DNA from 2 places in the Paraburkholderia sp. 32 genome. Region 2 is predicted to be linked to the other one. Evidence: predicted binding sites of a transcription regulator. Region 2 holds the regulator's gene; the other holds the start of a gene.
What was found. Region 2 encodes LexA, which represses DNA repair genes until DNA is damaged. Its sites were predicted from a motif close to ACTGTATNNNNATACAGT; they were not measured.
Positions count from the first base shown of each region.

Region 1 (8,578 bases), 1.1 Mb from region 2:
GGCCCGCACGCGCAGATCATGGACGTCGTGAAGATGGTCGCGGCGAAGAACGGCCTGAACATCAGGATCGTCGAATTCTCCGACTACGTGCAGCCGAACGCGGCGCTCGCGGGCGGCGATCTGGACGCGAACAGCTACCAGCACGACCCGTACCTGCAGGCGCAGGTGAAGGATCGCGGCTACAAGCTGATCCGTATCGCCGATACGGTCACGTACCCGATGGGTATCTACTCGAAGAAGGTGAAGTCGCTCGCCGAACTGCAGCCGGGCGCGAAGATCGCCGTGCCGAACGACCCGACCAACGGCGGCCGCGCGCTGCTGTTGCTGCAGAAGCAGGGCTTGCTGAAGCTGCGCGCCGAGGCGGGCCTGAAGGCGACGCCGCTCGACATCGTCGACAATCCGAAGAAACTAAAGATCGTCGAGCTTGACGCGGCGCAGATTCCGCGTTCGCTGGGCGATGTCGATGCCGCCGCGATCAACACCAACTTCGCGATGGAAGCGGGCCTCAAGCCAACGCAGGACGCTATCGCGATCGAGGACCGGAAAGGTCCCTACGTGAACGTGATCGCGATTCGCGAAGCGGACAAGAACAAGCCGTGGGTCGCGAAGCTCGTCGCGGCGTACCACTCGCCGGAAGTGAAGCAGTTCGTCGACAGCAAATTCGGCGGCTCGGTAATCACCTCCTGGTGATGCAACGCCCGCGGACCTCGCAGAACACGACGGCAATGCGAAATTAGAGGTCTGAGTCGGAACCCGGGGTTGTCTCCCGGGTTTTTTGGAGATTAAAATAGAACGATCGTTCGATATTGCCGTTACGCCGCTGAGGAGCGATATCCTCCCGCAAAGCGCCCGCGACACGGCTGTCATGAGGGCAGTCGCTATAATGTTCATCGGGTTGACGTATTCGTAACTTTGGAGCGTGTGCATGAAAATTCTGGTGCCAGTGAAAAGAGTGGTCGACTACAACGTGAAGGTCCGCGTGAAATCGGACGGTACGGGCGTCGATATCGCGAACGTGAAAATGTCGATGAACCCGTTCGACGAAATCGCGGTTGAAGAAGCGGTGCGTCTGAAGGAAGCGGGCGTCGCGACCGAAGTGATCGCCGTGTCGGCCGGTGTTGCGCAGGCGCAGGAAACGCTGCGCACCGCGCTCGCCATCGGCGCGGATCGCGCGATCCTGATCGAATCGAACGAAGACCTGCAGCCGCTCGCCGTCGCGAAGCTGCTCAAGGCGCTCGTCGACAGGGAGCAGCCGCAACTGGTGATCCTGGGCAAGCAGGCCATCGACGACGACTCCAACCAGACCGGCCAGATGCTCGCCGCGCTCGCGAATCTGCCGCAGGCGACGTTCGCGTCGAAGCTTGTCGTGGCGGACGGCAAGGCGACGGTGTCGCGTGAAGTGGACGGCGGCGCGGAAACACTGTCGCTGACGCTGCCGGCCGTGGTCACGACCGATCTGCGCCTGAACGAGCCGCGTTACGTAACGCTGCCGAATCATCATGAAGGCGAAGAAAAAGCCGCTGGAAACGCTCAAGCCCGAAGACCTCGGCGTCGATGTCACGCCGCGTCTGAAGACGCTGAAAGTCGCCGAGCCGCCGAAGCGTTCCGCCGGTGTGAAGGTGCCGGACGTGAAGACGCTGGTCGAGAAGCTGAAGACCGAAGCGAAGGTGCTGTGAGGAGACCCGAGAAATGACGAACCTGGTAATTGCAGAACACGACAATGCGTCGATCAAGGCCGCGACGCTGAACACGATCGCAGCGGCACAGAAGATCGGCGGTGATATTCACGTGCTGGTCGCGGGACATAACGCGCAGGGCGCGGCCGATGCGGCCGCGAAGATCGCGGGTGTCAGCAAGGTGCTGCTCGCCGATGCGCCGCAACTGGCCGAAGGCCTCGCGGAAAACGTCGAAGCGACGGTGCTGACGCTTGTGCAAGATGCGGCGAAGCACTACACGCACATCCTCGCGCCGGCTACCGCCTACGGCAAGAACATCGCGCCGCGTATCGCCGCGAAGCTCGACGTCGCGCAGATCAGCGACATCACGGCAGTGGATAGCGCCGACACGTTCGAGCGTCCTATCTACGCGGGCAACGCAATCGCGATCGTGCAATCGGCTGATCCGATCAAGGTCATCACCGTGCGCTCGACCGGTTTTGATGCCGTCGCGGCCGAAGGCGGCAGCGCAGCGGTCGAGAGGATCGAAGCGGCAGCCGACGCAGGCCTCGCGCAGTTCGTGAGCCGCGAAGTGACGAAGCTCGATCGTCCGGAACTGACGAGCGCGAAGATCATCGTGTCGGGTGGCCGTGGTCTGGGCAATGGCGAGAACTACATGAAGGTGCTGGAACCGCTGGCCGACAAGCTCGGCGCGGCACTGGGCGCATCGCGTGCGGCGGTCGACGCGGGGTTTGTGCCGAACGATTATCAGGTCGGTCAGACCGGCAAGATCGTCGCGCCGCAACTGTACGTCGCGGTCGGCATCTCGGGGGCGATCCAGCACCTCGCCGGCATGAAGGACTCGAAAGTCATCGTCGCGATCAACAAGGACGAAGAAGCGCCGATTTTCAGCGTGGCCGATTACGGCTTGGTTGGCGATCTGTTCACCCTCGTGCCGGAACTCGTGAGCGAACTCGGCTAAGCGCCGCGGCGCCTGAAAGAGGCCGCCGAAAGCAAGCGAAGGGCGCAGGACCGACCAAGTCCCGCGCCCTTTTTTCATATCAAGGGAGGAGAACCGAAATGAGCTATACGGCGCCCATCAAGGACATGCTGTTCGTGATGAAAGAACTGGCCGGACTCGAAGACATCGCGAAGCTGCCCGGCTTCGAGGACGCGAACCTCGACACCGCGCGGGCCGTGCTCGACGAGTCGGCGAAACTATGCGGTGAAGTGCTCGCGCCGCTGAACGTCGACGGCGATCGCAATCCGAGCAGCTGGAAGGATGGCGTGGTCACTGCGACGCCGGGTTTCAGGGAAGCCTTCCGCCAGTTTGCCGAAGGCGGTTGGCAGGGCGTGCAACATCCGCTCGACTACGAAGGCCAGGGCCTGCCGAAGCTGATCGCGACGCCTTGCATCGAAATGCTCAACGCGTCGAACCTCTCTTTTGCACTGTGTCCGTTGCTGACCGACGGCGCCATCGAAGCGCTGCTAACCGCTGGCAGCAAAGCGCAAAAACAGACCTATGTGCCCAAGCTGATTTCCGGCGAATGGACCGGTACGATGAACCTGACCGAGCCGCAGGCCGGCTCCGATCTCGCGCTCGTACGCACGCGCGCCGAGCCGCAGGCCGACGGTTCGTTCAAGCTGTTCGGCACGAAGATTTTCATCACGTGGGGCGAGCACGACATGGCGAAGAACATCGTGCATCTGGTGCTCGCACGTACGCCGAACGCGCCCGATGGCGTGAAAGGCATTTCGCTGTTTCTTGTGCCGAAGTTTCTCGTCAACGAAGACGGCTCGCTCGGTGAGCGCAACGACGTGCATTGCGTGTCGATCGAGCACAAGCTCGGCATCAAGGCGAGCCCGACCGCGGTGCTGCAGTTCGGCGATCACGGCGGCGCGCTGGGTCAGCTGATCGGCGAAGAGAATCGTGGCCTCGAATACATGTTCATCATGATGAACGCCGCCCGTTTCGCGGTCGGCATGCAAGGTGTCGCGATCTCGGATCGCGCATATCAGAAGGCGGTCGCGTATGCGAAAGAGCGCGTGCAGAGCCGTCCCGTGGACGGCTCCGCGAAGCAGTCGGTCGCGATCATCCAGCACCCGGACGTGCGCCGCATGCTGTCGACGATGCGCAGCCTCATCGAGGCGTCGCGCGCGCTCGCCTACGTCGCGGCCTCGCACTGCGATATCGCGCATCGTCATCCGGACGATGCGACGCGCGCGAAGCATCAGGCGATCTACGAATACCTCGTGCCGATCGTGAAGGGCTGGAGCACGGAGCTGTCGATCGACGTGACGAGCCTCGGCGTGCAGGTGCATGGCGGCATGGGCTTCATCGAGGAAACCGGCGCTGCCCAGTACTACCGCGACGCGCGCATTCTACCGATTTACGAAGGCACGACCGCGATCCAGGCCAACGACCTGATCGGTCGCAAGACGCTGCGCGACGGCGGCAAGGTCGCGAAGGAACTGCTCGCTGGCGTCGCCGAAACGGTTGAAGCGCTTGGTGCGCAGCAGGGCGCGGCGTTCGCATCGATGCGCACACAGCTCGCGCAGGGCCAGCGCGCGCTTGGCGCGGTCGTCGATTTCGTCGTCGCCAATGCGAAGGGCGATCCGAATGCGGTGTTCGCGGGCAGCGTGCCCTATCTCGAGCTCGCGGGCATCGTGCTGGGCGGCTGGCAGATGGCGCGTGCGCAGCTTGCCGCGGCGACGAAGCGCGACGAGGACCCAGCGTTTCATGACGCGAAGATCGCGACCGCGCGGTTCTACGCCGAGCACGTGCTGCCGCAGGCGGCGGCGCTCGAAGTGGCGATCGTCAGCGCGAAGGGGGGCGAGGGCGTGCTGGCTTTGTCGGAAGACCAGTTCTGAGCATGCCTCGATGCCGGCCGCGATCGCGGCAGCACATTGAAATGCAAACGGCGCCCCGCGAGGCGCCGTTTGTTTGTCCGGCTGCTGTTTGTTGCGGCCTGCGCCGCCGCCAGGGCCGCGTCAGCGCACGCACTCAAACTCACGCATACGCCGGCCGATGCTCGCCCGCGGTCTCGCCGAGATAGCGATGCACCGACAGATCGTCCGCGCGAATCGCGGGCTGCTTGCCCGACATCAAGTCGGCGAGCAGTTGGCCCGAGCCGCACGACATCGTCCAGCCAAGCGTGCCGTGGCCGGTGTTCAGGAACAGGTTCGGCACCGGCGTGCGGCCGACGATCGGCGTGCCGTCCGGCGTCATCGGCCGCAGACCGCTCCAGAACGTCGCCTTCGACGTGTCGCCGCCGCCCGGGAACAGGTCATTCACAGAAAGCTCGAGCGTCTCGCGGCGCGCCTGGCGCAGCGATTTGTCGAAGCCGACGATCTCGGCCATCCCGCCGACGCGAATCCGGTCGTCGAAGCGCGTGATCGCGATCTTGTAGGTCTCATCGAGCACGGTCGACACCGGCGCGGCAGCCGCGTCGACGATCGGCGCGGTGATCGAATAGCCCTTCAGCGGATAGACCGGAATCTTCACCATGCCATCGAGGAAGCGCGTCGAATACGAGCCGAGCGCGACCACGAACGAATCCGCGCGCACGAGCTCGCCGCCGCACTGCACGCCGGCGATGCGGCCGCCCGCCATCGCGAGCGCGTCGATCGACGTGTTGTAGCGGAACTTGACGCCCAGTTCCTCGGCGAGCGCCGCGAGGCGCGTCGTGAACATCTGGCAGTCGCCGGTTTCGTCGCCGGGCAGGCGCAGGCCGCCGGTGAGCTTGTGCGACACCGCGGCGAGGGCTGGTTCGGCCTTGGCGAGTTCGTCGGCCGTCAGCAGCTCGTATGGCACGTTGGCTTCCTGCAGCACGGCGATGTCTTTCGCGGCGCCGTCGAACTGCTGTTGCGTGCGAAATACCTGCAGCGTGCCGCCGGTGCGGCCTTCGTACTCGATGCCGGTGTCGGCGCGCAACGCCTGCAGGCAGTCGCGGCTGTATTCGGCCAGCCGCACCATACGGCCCTTGTTCACCGCATAGCGCGGCGCCGTGCAGTTCTGCAGCATCTGCCACATCCATTGCAGTTGGAACGCGGTGCCGTCGACGCGAATCGCTAGCGGCGCGTGCTTCTGGAACATCCACTTGACGGCCTTCAGCGGCACGCCCGGGGCGGCCCACGGCGAAGCGTAGCCCGGCGAGATCTGGCCCGCGTTGGCGAAACTGGTTTCGAGCGCCGGGCCGGCTTCGCGATCGATAACGGTCACTTCGTGACCGGCGCGCGCGAGGTAATACGCACTCGTCACGCCGACGACGCCACTGCCCAAAACGACGACTCGCATAGCTGCTCCAGATATCCAAAAATTGAGTGAGGGCAAGGCGCTCGTTGGAAGTTCGATCTGATTCGATTCGACGAGCTGCAATGTGAGGTGAAATGCCGTTTGCCCAGTGTTAACCGCTATACTATTAACTGTGAGACAGGTTTTGTTATTGTATTTTCATCATTTTTAGAAAAAACACCATGCGTACCCAGCGCCAGCCCGTGCGGGCTCTCGACAAGCTCGATCACAAGATCCTGCGGCTCCTGCAGCAGGACGGCCGTATGGCGATGAAGGACCTGGCGGAGCAGGTCGGTCTGTCGGTGACGCCGTGCATCGAGCGCGTCAAGCGGATGGAGCGCGACGGCGTGATCACCGGCTACTACGCCCGCGTGAACCCGGCCGAGCTGGGCGCGGCGCTGCTCGTGTTCGTCGAGATCACGCTCGATCACAAGAGTGGCAACATGTTCGATCTGTTCCGGCGCGAGGTGCAGAAGATCCCCGAGGTGCTCGAGTGCCACCTCGTGTCGGGCGATTTCGACTATCTGATCAAGGCGCGCATCGGCGAAATGGCCGATTACCGCAAGTTGCTCGGCGATATCCTGCTGCAGCTGCCGGGCGCGGTGCAGTCGAAGAGCTATGTGGTGATGGAGGAAATCAAGGAGACGCTGACGATCGCGGTGGGCGAGTAGGTGCCGGTTCACTGACGGGGTTGGACGCGCATCAAGCGACCAACGAAGTGCTCGACAAACGGCGTAAACACTGTATATTTATACAGGTATTTTGCGCCGCTTTCCTTTGGCGCTTCCCGTTTGTGTTTGCTTTGCGTGGCCCGCCGTGGATGACCCCGACACCCCTGACATTCCCGAATTTCCGATCGCGCCGCCGGCGCCTCGCAAGGGGCGCGGCGCGGTCACGAACCTGCAAGGCCGCTACGAAGTCGACCAGCGCGAAGCCGTCCACGACGGCTGGCAGACGGCCGACGAAGAGGGGGAGCCGAAGGTCCTGCGCACGCAGGTGTTCGAGGAGCGCGCAAAAACCATCCTCACACGCAATGCGTCGCCGGACATTCCGTTCAATGTGTCGCTGAATCCTTACCGGGGCTGCGAACACGGCTGCATCTATTGCTTCGCGCGGCCCACGCACAGCTACCTGGGCTTGTCGCCCGGGCTCGATTTCGAAAGCCGCATCTACGCGAAGATCAACGCGCCCGAGCTGCTCGAGCGGGAACTGTCGAAGAAGTCCTATGTACCCGAGCCGATCGCGCTCGGCGTCGCCACCGATGCATGGCAGCCGGCCGAACGTGACTTGCGTCTTACGCGTCGTGTGATCGAGGTGCTCAGCGAGCGCAACCACCCGTTCGCGGCGATCACCAAATCATCGCTGATCGAGCGCGACGTCGACCTGCTTGCGCCGATGGCCGGGCGCGGGCAATTCATGGCGGCGATCACTATCACCACGCTGGACGCCGACATCGCGCGCACGCTCGAACCGCGCGCGGCCACGCCGTCGCGCCGGCTGCGCACGATCCGTACGCTCAGCGAGGCGGGCATTCCGGTCGGCGTCAGCATCGCGCCGGTGATCCCGTTCGTCACCGAACCGGATATGGAGCGCGTGCTCGAAGCATGCGCCGAAGCGGGCGCCAGCAATGCGAGCTATATCGTGCTGCGGCTGCCGTGGGAGGTCGCGCCGCTGTTCAAGGATTGGCTGGGCGCACATTTCCCGGATCGGGCCGAGCGCGTGATGAGCCGTGTGCGCGACATGCGAGGCGGCAAGGATTACGATTCTTCGTTCTCGACCCGCATGAAGGGAGAGGGCTTATGGGCGGATCTGCTCAGGCAGCGCTTTCACAAGGCCGTGCGCCGGTTAGGGTTGAACGGGCGCGACCGCGGCATTCTCGACATGTCGCATTTCCGCCGGATCGAGCCGCCGCGCGCCGAACAGGTGAGCGCACCGGCGCGCGACAATCCGCAACTGAGGCTTTTCTAGCGCGCAGGAACGTCTGCGGGTCCCGCCACGGGGGCATTACTGCGAAATCGCTTTGGCCGCTTCGACCTGACTTTCGAAGTAGGTCTGGAACGCGAGCGCGAGACCGGTCATCAGCAGAAACGCACCGATCAGCAGCGAAAAGATCACGACGAAAATGACCGTCCAGCCGGAGCGGCTTTTGCGTTGCGTGTGGGTGTTGAATTGCGCATCCCATTTCTGATCAGGACGCAGCCCGTAGACGAGCGCCGCCAGAAACGCGGCAAACAGCGAAACCGCGCCGATCGGCGCGAGCACCCAGCCCAGGATCGACGCGCGCTCGGTCGCGACCAGCAGCATCACGCCGGGAATGCCGATCAGCGTGCCGAGTAGATGCGCCCAGCCGTAGATGTCTCGGGTGCCATACAGATAGAAGCGGTGGGCGCCGAGGCTGCCGAACAGGAACGCCAACGCGGCGGTGAGCGTCTTGGATCTGAAGCGCGGGGAAGTCGAGGCAGCGGTGGGCATGAACGCGTGGGCAGAGTGACGGGCGGTCGAAAGGAGCGGCGCGCCGCGGGGGGCGCGGACCGACGCGCATTCTACGCCTGCGGCGCGCGGGTGGTCACGTGGAGGACGATCGCCCAGGCTGAAAGCGGGGTGGCGAGATGCGCCGGACCTGGCTCAG
Region 1 is NZ_JBNDKD010000003.1:1,400,423-1,409,000, reverse strand. It holds gene OKW26_RS29120 (MetQ/NlpA family ABC transporter substrate-binding protein) at 1-690, shown strand, start outside; partial or broken gene OKW26_RS29115 (electron transfer flavoprotein subunit beta/FixA family protein) at 926-1,676, shown strand; gene OKW26_RS29110 (electron transfer flavoprotein subunit alpha/FixB family protein) at 1,690-2,637, shown strand; gene OKW26_RS29105 (acyl-CoA dehydrogenase) at 2,736-4,526, shown strand; partial or broken gene OKW26_RS29100 (D-amino acid dehydrogenase) at 4,666-6,078, opposite strand; gene OKW26_RS29095 (Lrp/AsnC ligand binding domain-containing protein) at 6,132-6,620, shown strand; gene OKW26_RS29090 (PA0069 family radical SAM protein) at 6,766-7,917, shown strand; gene OKW26_RS29085 (NINE protein) at 7,954-8,421, opposite strand.
Region 1: OKW26_RS29090 (PA0069 family radical SAM protein) is a predicted target of LexA. The motif match lies at 6,690-6,707, and genes of this name have one in related genera.

Region 2 (8,578 bases):
AACGTGGTCATGCTGGATACTCGTTCATGGTTGATGCTCGCGCGGTTGTTCGTTTTGCCGTGCTGCCGTACTGCGGTACTGCCGCACCGCTGGCCACCGGACCCCGGTTAGCCGAAAGCGCGCCCATTGGGCGCGCCCTTTTTCCCTGGCTGTGATTCGGGCGGTGGTTCTTACTGCGGCTGATAAATTGAATCGAACACGCCGCCGTCCGCGAAATGGGTCTTCTGCGCGTTGGTCCAACCGCCGAACGAATCGTCGATCGTGTAGAGCTTCAGCTTCGGAAACTTCGCGGTCAGATCGGCGGGCACCTTGCTGGAACGCGGACGATAGAAATTGCGCGCGGCGATCTCCTGACCTTGCTCGCTATACAGGAAGTTCAGATACGCTTCGGCCAGCTTGCGCGTGCCGTGTTTGTCGACGACCTTGTCGACCACCGCGACCGGCGGCTCGGCCAGAATGCTCACCGACGGCACCACGATCTCGAACCTGTCCGGACCAAACTCCTTCAGCGACAGGAACGCCTCGTTTTCCCACGCGATCAGCACGTCGCCGATACCGCGCTGCACGAAGCTCGTGGTCGCGCCGCGCGCGCCCGAATCGAGCACGCCAGCGTTCCTGTACAGCTTGCCGACGAACTCCCTGGCCTTCTGGTCGTTGCCGCCCGGTTGATGCTCGGCGTACGCCCACGCGGCCAGGTAGTTCCAGCGCGCGCCGCCCGAGGTCTTCGGATTCGGCGTCACGATCGACACGCCCGGTTTCACCAGATCGTCCCAATCCTTGATGTGCTTCGGGTTGCCCTTGCGCACCAGAAACACGATCGTCGACGTGTACGGCGATGCGTTGTCCGGCAGACGCTTTTGCCAGTTCCTGTCGACGAGCCCCTTGTTCGCGAGCGCGTCGATGTCATAGGCGAGCGCAAGCGTCACGACGTCGGCCTGCAGTCCGTCGAGCACCGAGCGAGCCTGCGCGCCCGAGCCGCCGTGCGACTGCCTGAAGGTGACGGCTTCGCCGGTCCTGGCCTTCCATTCCTTGCCGAATACCTGATTGATGTCCTGATACAGCTCGCGCGTCGGATCGTAGGACACGTTCAACAGCGTGGTGTCGGCGTGCGCGACGCCGCTTGCGCCCAACATGCCGAACGCACCCGCCGCGCCCACGGCGAGCGCCGCGATCAATTTTCTGGTTCGAGCCGCAAGCCCCATATGCCGATGGTTCATTTCAATTTTTCTCCGCGTGATGTCCGCTGATGAGCGTCTGGTGTTGTTCTGCGTCGCGGTCACGTGCACATGAGCGCCAACCGGAGGCCAGTCTATCGAAGCGCTTTCATGATTAAAAATAATGTTTCTTCATTTTTTAATGCTTAAAAGTGGTAACGACAGATGCGCCGGCGGTTGGGACGCCGACAACGCCGCCATGTCGCCGACAAACGACGCCCCAGCGCGACTCTTGCGCCGAACTTAAAGTAAAGCTTGAAATGCGCCGAATACTGTATAAAAATACAGTCACCTGTTCATACATACAGTGGCCATGACAAAACTCACCGCACGACAGCAGCAGGTTTTCGATCTGATCCGCCGCGCGATCGAACGCACCGGCTTTCCGCCCACTCGCGCGGAAATTGCCGCCGAACTCGGGTTCAGCTCGGCCAATTCCGCGGAAGAGCATCTGCGCGCGCTGGCGCGCAAGGGCGTGATCGAACTCGCGGCCGGCGCGTCGCGCGGCATCCGTCTGCTGTCCGGGCAGGAGGACGCGCCGTATCAGTTCACCCTGCCGCATGCGGGCCTGATGCAGTTGTCGTTGCCGTTGATCGGCCGGGTCGCGGCGGGTAGCCCGATCCTCGCGCAGGAACATATCTCGCAGCACTACGCGTGTGACCCGGCGCTGTTCTCGAGCAAGCCCGACTACCTGCTGAAGGTGCGCGGCCTGTCGATGCGCGACGCGGGCATTCTCGACGGCGACCTGCTCGCGGTGCAAAAGCGCACCGAAGCGAAGGACGGCCAGATCATCATTGCGCGGCTTGGCGACGACGTGACGGTCAAGCGTCTGAAGCGCCGGCCGAATGGCATCGAACTGATCGCCGAAAACCCCGATTACGACAACATCTTCGTGGAAACCGGCAGCGCCGATTTCGCGCTCGAAGGGATCGCGGTCGGGCTGATCCGCCCCAGCGAGTTCTGATCTTTCGCTGTCGCCAGAACGCTTGCGCCGGTTTGTCCGACCCAAGCCGCATTTACGCCTGCATCTACGCCCGCATCTACGCCGAATCGCCTGGAGAGACTCATGGAACGCCTTGCCCGCCTGTTGCCCTTTCGCCAGTTCGGCCGTCTGCGCCATCTGCGCAAGCTCACGCCCTGCGCGCTAATCGAGGCGCCCGCTGCGCGCACGCCGTCGCTGTTCGACGCGGCTGCCGAAGCTTCCGGTCTACCGTCGTCGTTGCCGGCGTTCGCGCGCGTGTCGCTGAATTCGGCGCTGAACATCGCCGAGCCCGCGCGTCGCGCGCCGGTGCGGGTCTATCATGGACCGTCGCGACTGATCATGGTCGGCACGGTCGACGCCGTATGCCGTATGATCGATCGCTGCATAGCCGACGAAGCCAACGTGCACGGCGCGGTGTTCGAAGCCTGAGCGAATCCTGAGTACGCATGCAACAAGCACTTCGGATGTTCAGAGATTCGCGTGGGATGGGATCGTTCCGACCTCGCCGTGGTCGACGTTAGATCATCACTGACGTGGAGTCCCATTCGATGACAATTCGGAAACGCATACAGGGCAGCGCCACCCGGCCGCTGCTGATCACGCTGATCGTGGTGATCGTGATTGCCGCGCTGGGCTTTATTTATGCGTCACCGTATCTCGCGGTGAACAATCTCAAACGCGCCGCCGATGCGCGCGACGTGCAAACCGTCAATCAGTACGTGGACTTTCCCGCGCTACGCGATAGCTTGAAGCAACAGGTGGGCGCCATGCTGACACGCCGGCTCGAGGCGGATGCCGGCAACAAGATGGCCACGATCGGCGCGGTGATCGGCGTGACGCTGATCGGCCCGCTCGTCGATGCCTATGCGACACCCGACGGCGTCGCGGCGCTGCTGAACGGCATGCCGCCGCGTGGCACGCCGGGCGAGCAACCGTCCGCGCCGCCAGCCGCGGGCGGCGAAGCGCCGGCCGCACCAGCCGCGGGCGACACCACCACGCAGGCGAGCGCACCGCCGCCCGGGCGTCAAAGCACGGCCGGCTATCGCAGTCTCAACGAGTTTGTCATCACGTACCGGCGTGGCGAAGGTAACGCGAATTATTCGGCAATCTTTCGTCGCGAAGGTCTGGTCACGTGGAAACTCGCGGCGATCAATCTGAACGAGTGAGATTGAAGCCTGGCCGGATGGGATGCGTGGCTGGCCATCGGGGCCGGCCACGCGACAGGGTCTACTCACATCTGGGCTAGATGACGGGGCGCGCGAGTTCGCGTCCCTCACTAGCCCATTACGCCGCAGCCGCCTGCTGCTGCTCCTGCGCGGACGAGCACGCCACCAGAATGCTGCACGACACGCGGTCGAGCAGCGGCGTGTTGCCCGCCCCCATCCACCACCGCGACAAACCAGTCCTGCAGCGATGACCCACCACCACGAGGTCGACCTGCAACTCGTTGGCAAGATTGGCGATCTCGTCGATCGGATGACCGAATGCGAAATGCCCTTGCGCGCTCACGCCTCGCTCGGTCAGCCAGTTCACGCCCTCCTGCAGAATCTCGCGGGCCGTTTTTTCGAAGCTGCTGCAGGCGACGTCCGTCAACAGGCCCGCGCTCTGCGCGATGCTCGAACGCATGTCGACGACCGACAGCAGATGCGTTTCCGCCTTCAGTTCCAACGCCAGATCGGCACCGCAACGCAGGGCTTTCCGGCCTTCGCGCGAGCCGTCGTAGCACAACAGGATTTTCTGGTAGCTCGCCATCTGTTTTCTCCATTCGCGCGGAAAGCGCGGTCTGAATCAATCATGGTGCGCCGCAATTCGGCTTGCAAGGGATGGAAAACGCTAAGTGCATACTCGGTGCATGCCGATCCAGTCTGCACAAGCGTTGGGCGACCCGACGCAGCGTTTGCACACGGATGCCGCAATGCAAAACTTCGTTTGCGAACGCTGCGTCGACACACTGCGGACCGGTTGACGTGCCAGTCGTGCCACGGCCAATCAGCGGCGCCAATCGACACCGACGAGCGCATCGCACCCCACGCATGACGCGTTCCCGGACACCCGCTCGCATCAGCGATCCGATACCTGGAGTAAGCGGCTTCGCGTGCGCAATGCGTGCATCGCAGGTATGTTGTGTCTTGCGCGTACGTTGTGTCTTTTTCCGGAGCCTTGCTCGAGCCATGCCCACCGCCCCCATCGAATTCCATCAGGTCAGGAAAAGCTACGGCGAAAAAACGGTCGTCGACGGATTGTCATTTCATGTGAACACCGGCGAATGCTTCGGGCTGCTCGGCCCCAACGGCGCCGGTAAGACCACGACATTGCGCATGCTGCTCGGCATTGCGGCGCCCGACGCCGGCGCGATCCGGCTGTGCGACGAGCCGATCCCGGGCCGCGCGCGCCTCGCGCGCTCGCGCGTCGGCGTGGTGCCGCAGTTCGACAACCTCGATCCCGATTTCACGGTGCGCGAAAATCTGCTCGTATTCGGTCGCTACTTCGGTATGAGCGCCGCGCAGTGTCGCGCGGCGGTGCCGGGTCTGCTCGAATTCGCTCGCCTCGAGAACAAGGCGGACGCGCGCGTGAGCGAACTGTCGGGCGGCATGAAGCGGCGCCTCACGCTCGCGCGCGCGCTGATCAACGATCCCGACGTGCTGATCATGGACGAGCCGACCACCGGTCTCGATCCGCAAGCACGCCATCTGATCTGGGAGCGGCTGCGCTCGCTGCTCGCGCGCGGCAAGACCATTCTGCTGACCACGCACTTCATGGAAGAAGCCGAACGGCTCTGTCATCGCCTGTGCGTGATCGAGGAAGGCCGCAAGATCGCCGAAGGCGCGCCGCGCGAGTTGATCGAGTCCGAAATCGGCTGCGACGTGATCGAGATCTACGGCCCCGATCCGTTTGCGTTGCGCGACGAACTCGCGCCGCTCGCCGAGCGCACCGAGATCAGCGGCGAGACGCTGTTCTGTTATGTGAACGACGCGCAGCCCGTGCATATGCGCCTCAAGCAGCGCGCCGATTTGCGCTATCTGCATCGGCCGGCGAATCTCGAGGATGTGTTTCTGCGGCTCACCGGTCGCGAAATGCAGGACTGAACCCATAGCGAGACACTTGATGGACGCACGTACTTACGAAACCCACGACGGCACGCCATCGGCGCAAGAACCGTTCGGTGCCTTCCCCGCCAATGCCACGAACTGGATCGCGGTGTGGCGCCGCAATTACCTGGTGTGGAAAAAGCTCGCGATCGCGTCGATGTTCGGCAACTTCGCCGATCCGATGATCTATCTGTTCGGTCTCGGCCTCGGACTCGGGCTGATGGTCGGGCACGTCGACGGCGTGTCGTATATCTCGTTCCTCGCGGCGGGCACGGTGGCGTCGAGCGTGATGATGTCGGCGAGCTTCGAGTCGATGTATTCGGGCTTTTCGCGCATGCACGTGCAGCGCACGTGGGAGGCGATCATGCATACGCCGCTCACGCTCGGCGATATCGTGCTCGGCGAGGTGGTGTGGGCCGCCAGCAAATCGGTGTTGTCGGGTGTGGCGATCATGCTGGTGGCGGGCGCACTCGGCTATGCGAGTTTTCCGTCGATGCTGCTCGCGCTGCCGGTCATCGTGCTGGCCGGTCTCGCGTTCGCGAGCCTCGCGATGATCGTGACGGCGCTCGCGCCGTCATACGACTTTTTCATGTTCTATCAGACGCTCGTGCTCACGCCGATGCTGCTGCTCTCCGGCGTGTTCTTTCCGATCTCGCAACTGCCCGGCGCCGCGCAAGCGGTGACTGTCGCGCTGCCGCTCGCCAATGCGGTCGATCTGATGCGCCCGGCGATGCTCGGTCGGCCGATGGAGCACGCGGCGCTCCATGTGAGCGTGCTGGCCGCTTATGCAGTCGGCGGCTTCATCGTGTCGGCGATCCTGTTTCGGCGTCGCATGATGAAGTAAGCCGAACGCGCGGGCGGCGCGTTGCGCCTGCACCCGCGCAAGACGACGCCGCGTCGGTCGTCGCACGGCGTGTTTGCTATCGTTGTGCGCGCTCAGTCCTCGTCATCGGTCCACGGAATATCGACGTCGGAGATGAACGCGACCGTCGCGAACGGGCCGCCCTCGTGACGCCCGATCTTGCCATCGGCGCGCTGCCATTCCACCCGGAACACGGTGACCGGATCATCCGCGATCAGCCGCACCGTGCGCAATTCGTCGGGATCGGCGTCCTCGACCGGACCGTCGAGCGAAATCAGCAGCGCCTGTGGCCATAGACCATCGGCGGGATCGTAGATCTTGTCGCCGTCGTGAATCAGCGTGAAGGCTTCCACGCCGATGGTCGCCGACGCATCGACGATCATCTTGGCAAGCGCACGCAACAAGGCGGTCGCTCGCGCCGAGTTCGCCTGACGGATCGCGAGATCACCGCGCGTGAGAGCCTGCTCGAGTTTTGGATTGGTTTTCTGTTGCGCCATGGCTGTGTTGGTCCTATCGCTCTGTCGTGGGCAACGCGCCATCGGGACGACGCGCCGCGTTTCTATTTGGGTCCATCTAGTGCCGCTTGTGTGCATTGCAGCATCGCGGGCTGGGCGGCAGGTCCGCGGTTCGACTGTCATTGTTCCGCGTTTCCCCTGATCGTGGCGCGCACCATCAGGGTCGTTTTCTCAGGGCCGTCCTTGCCGTCCACCACAGTTTAGGTCGTGATTCGGATTCCGGGAGAACATTTGCCACTTAGTGGGTGGCATGTGTCGCATTTCATGCATCGGCTCGCGGGCGCCGCGGCGTACGTTTACCGCGTCCACCGGCGAGCTTCGACGCCTGCGCCCCAGCCGGCTTCGCATCCGCGATCCGCGCGATCAGATGGTCGCGAAACGTGCGCACCGACGGGGGCAACTCGCGCCCCGCCATCGTCTGCACCTGGATGCTGCGCTGGCGCATCTGCGGGTCGGTGAGCGGAATCACGACGAAGCCGTCGTCGGCATAGCGGTCGCGCACCGATAGCAGCCCCGTGAACATGATCGCTCCGGATCGCTGCGCGTAGCGATAACTCGCGCCGCTGTTGTTGCAGATCAGGTCCGGCTCGAGGAGGATGCCTTCGAGCGCGCACGTGATGTCGATCAACTGGCGAATCGTGGTGCCCGTCTCCGACAACACGAGCGGATAGCGACTCACCTCGGCGAGCGACAGTTTCGCGCGCGCCGCAAGGGGATGATCGGCGCGCAGCAGCACGAACACCGGCGCGCGTTCGGCGTGCTCGACCTTCACGCCCTTCTCCGGCGCGAGGCTGAACGACAGCGCGATATCGACGTCGCCGTCGCGCACGTGGCGAGTGGCGTCGGCCGGCGACATCACGGTCAGCGTGAAATCGATGCCGGGGTGCTCGGCGTGGAAATCCGCAATCGCGGCGGGCAGGAAGTCGACCGCAAAGCCCTCGGCGGTCGCGATCTTGATCCGGCTGCCGTGCAAGCTCGCGAGGCCGCTAATCTCTTTCATCACGTGCTCGGCTTCGAGCAGGCTGCGTTGCGCGTACGCAAGCAGCCGCTCACCGGCCTCGGACAGCGTCATGCCGCGCGGACGCCGCTCGAACAGCGTCACGCCGAGCTCGCTTTCGAGCCGCACGATTTGCCGGCTGATCGCCGATACCGCGACGTGCAGCCGCTCGGACGCGTCGCTCAGCGAGCCGCCGCGCGCGACTTCGACGAAATAACGCAACGCGATGCCATGCAGTGAACGTGCCATCCTGGACGCCTCGATCGAATCAGTTGCAACGGTGCCCTGGGTGGGCGGGTGCCGCGGTTCGAGCCGACGCGCGACGCTTTGCTTTTCCGGCAAGGCAAGCTTCGAAACATGATCATTGTGACAAAAATGGCGCGCTTCTAGAATCGGTCGCAATCACGTTGCAGACGATTCGCCTGAACGCCGCGCCGAGCATCGAGCCATCGAGCCTCGCGGCCCTCCGCCCCTTCACCCATCCCCCGCATCGGAGACATCGACATGAGCCGCAACCAGGCCATCGAGCTTGCCACCCGGCACTTCGAATCCGGCGCTTTTCTCGCCGATCTGAACCGTCGCGTCGGTTTTCGCACCGAAAGCCAGGAAAGCGATCGCGGCGCACTGCTGCTGTCCTATCTGACCGACGAAATCCAGCCCGAAGCGGAGCGCCTCGGCTTCAGCACGCGCATCGTCGATAACCCGGTCGATGGCTTCGGTCCGTTCCTGATCGCCAACCGTCACGAAGGCGATCATCTGCCGACCGTGCTGATCTACGGCCACGGCGACGTCGTGCGCGGCTACGACAGCCAGTGGCGCGCGCCGCTGACGCCGTGGGCGGTGACCGTGGAAGGCGAGCGCTGGTTCGGTCGCGGCACCGCCGACAACAAAGGCCAGCACTCGATCAACCTCGCCGCGC
Region 2 is NZ_JBNDKD010000003.1:269,397-277,974, reverse strand. It holds gene cysT (sulfate ABC transporter permease subunit CysT) at 1-11, opposite strand, end outside; gene OKW26_RS24025 (sulfate ABC transporter substrate-binding protein) at 171-1,217, opposite strand; gene lexA (transcriptional repressor LexA) at 1,528-2,178, shown strand; gene OKW26_RS24015 (hypothetical protein) at 2,281-2,625, shown strand; gene OKW26_RS24010 (DUF2939 domain-containing protein) at 2,745-3,362, shown strand; gene OKW26_RS24005 (universal stress protein) at 3,481-3,948, opposite strand; gene nodI (nodulation factor ABC transporter ATP-binding protein NodI) at 4,368-5,282, shown strand; gene OKW26_RS23995 (ABC transporter permease) at 5,302-6,129, shown strand; gene OKW26_RS23990 (hypothetical protein) at 6,222-6,644, opposite strand; gene OKW26_RS23985 (LysR family transcriptional regulator) at 6,925-7,908, opposite strand; gene OKW26_RS23980 (M20 family metallopeptidase) at 8,164-8,578, shown strand, end outside.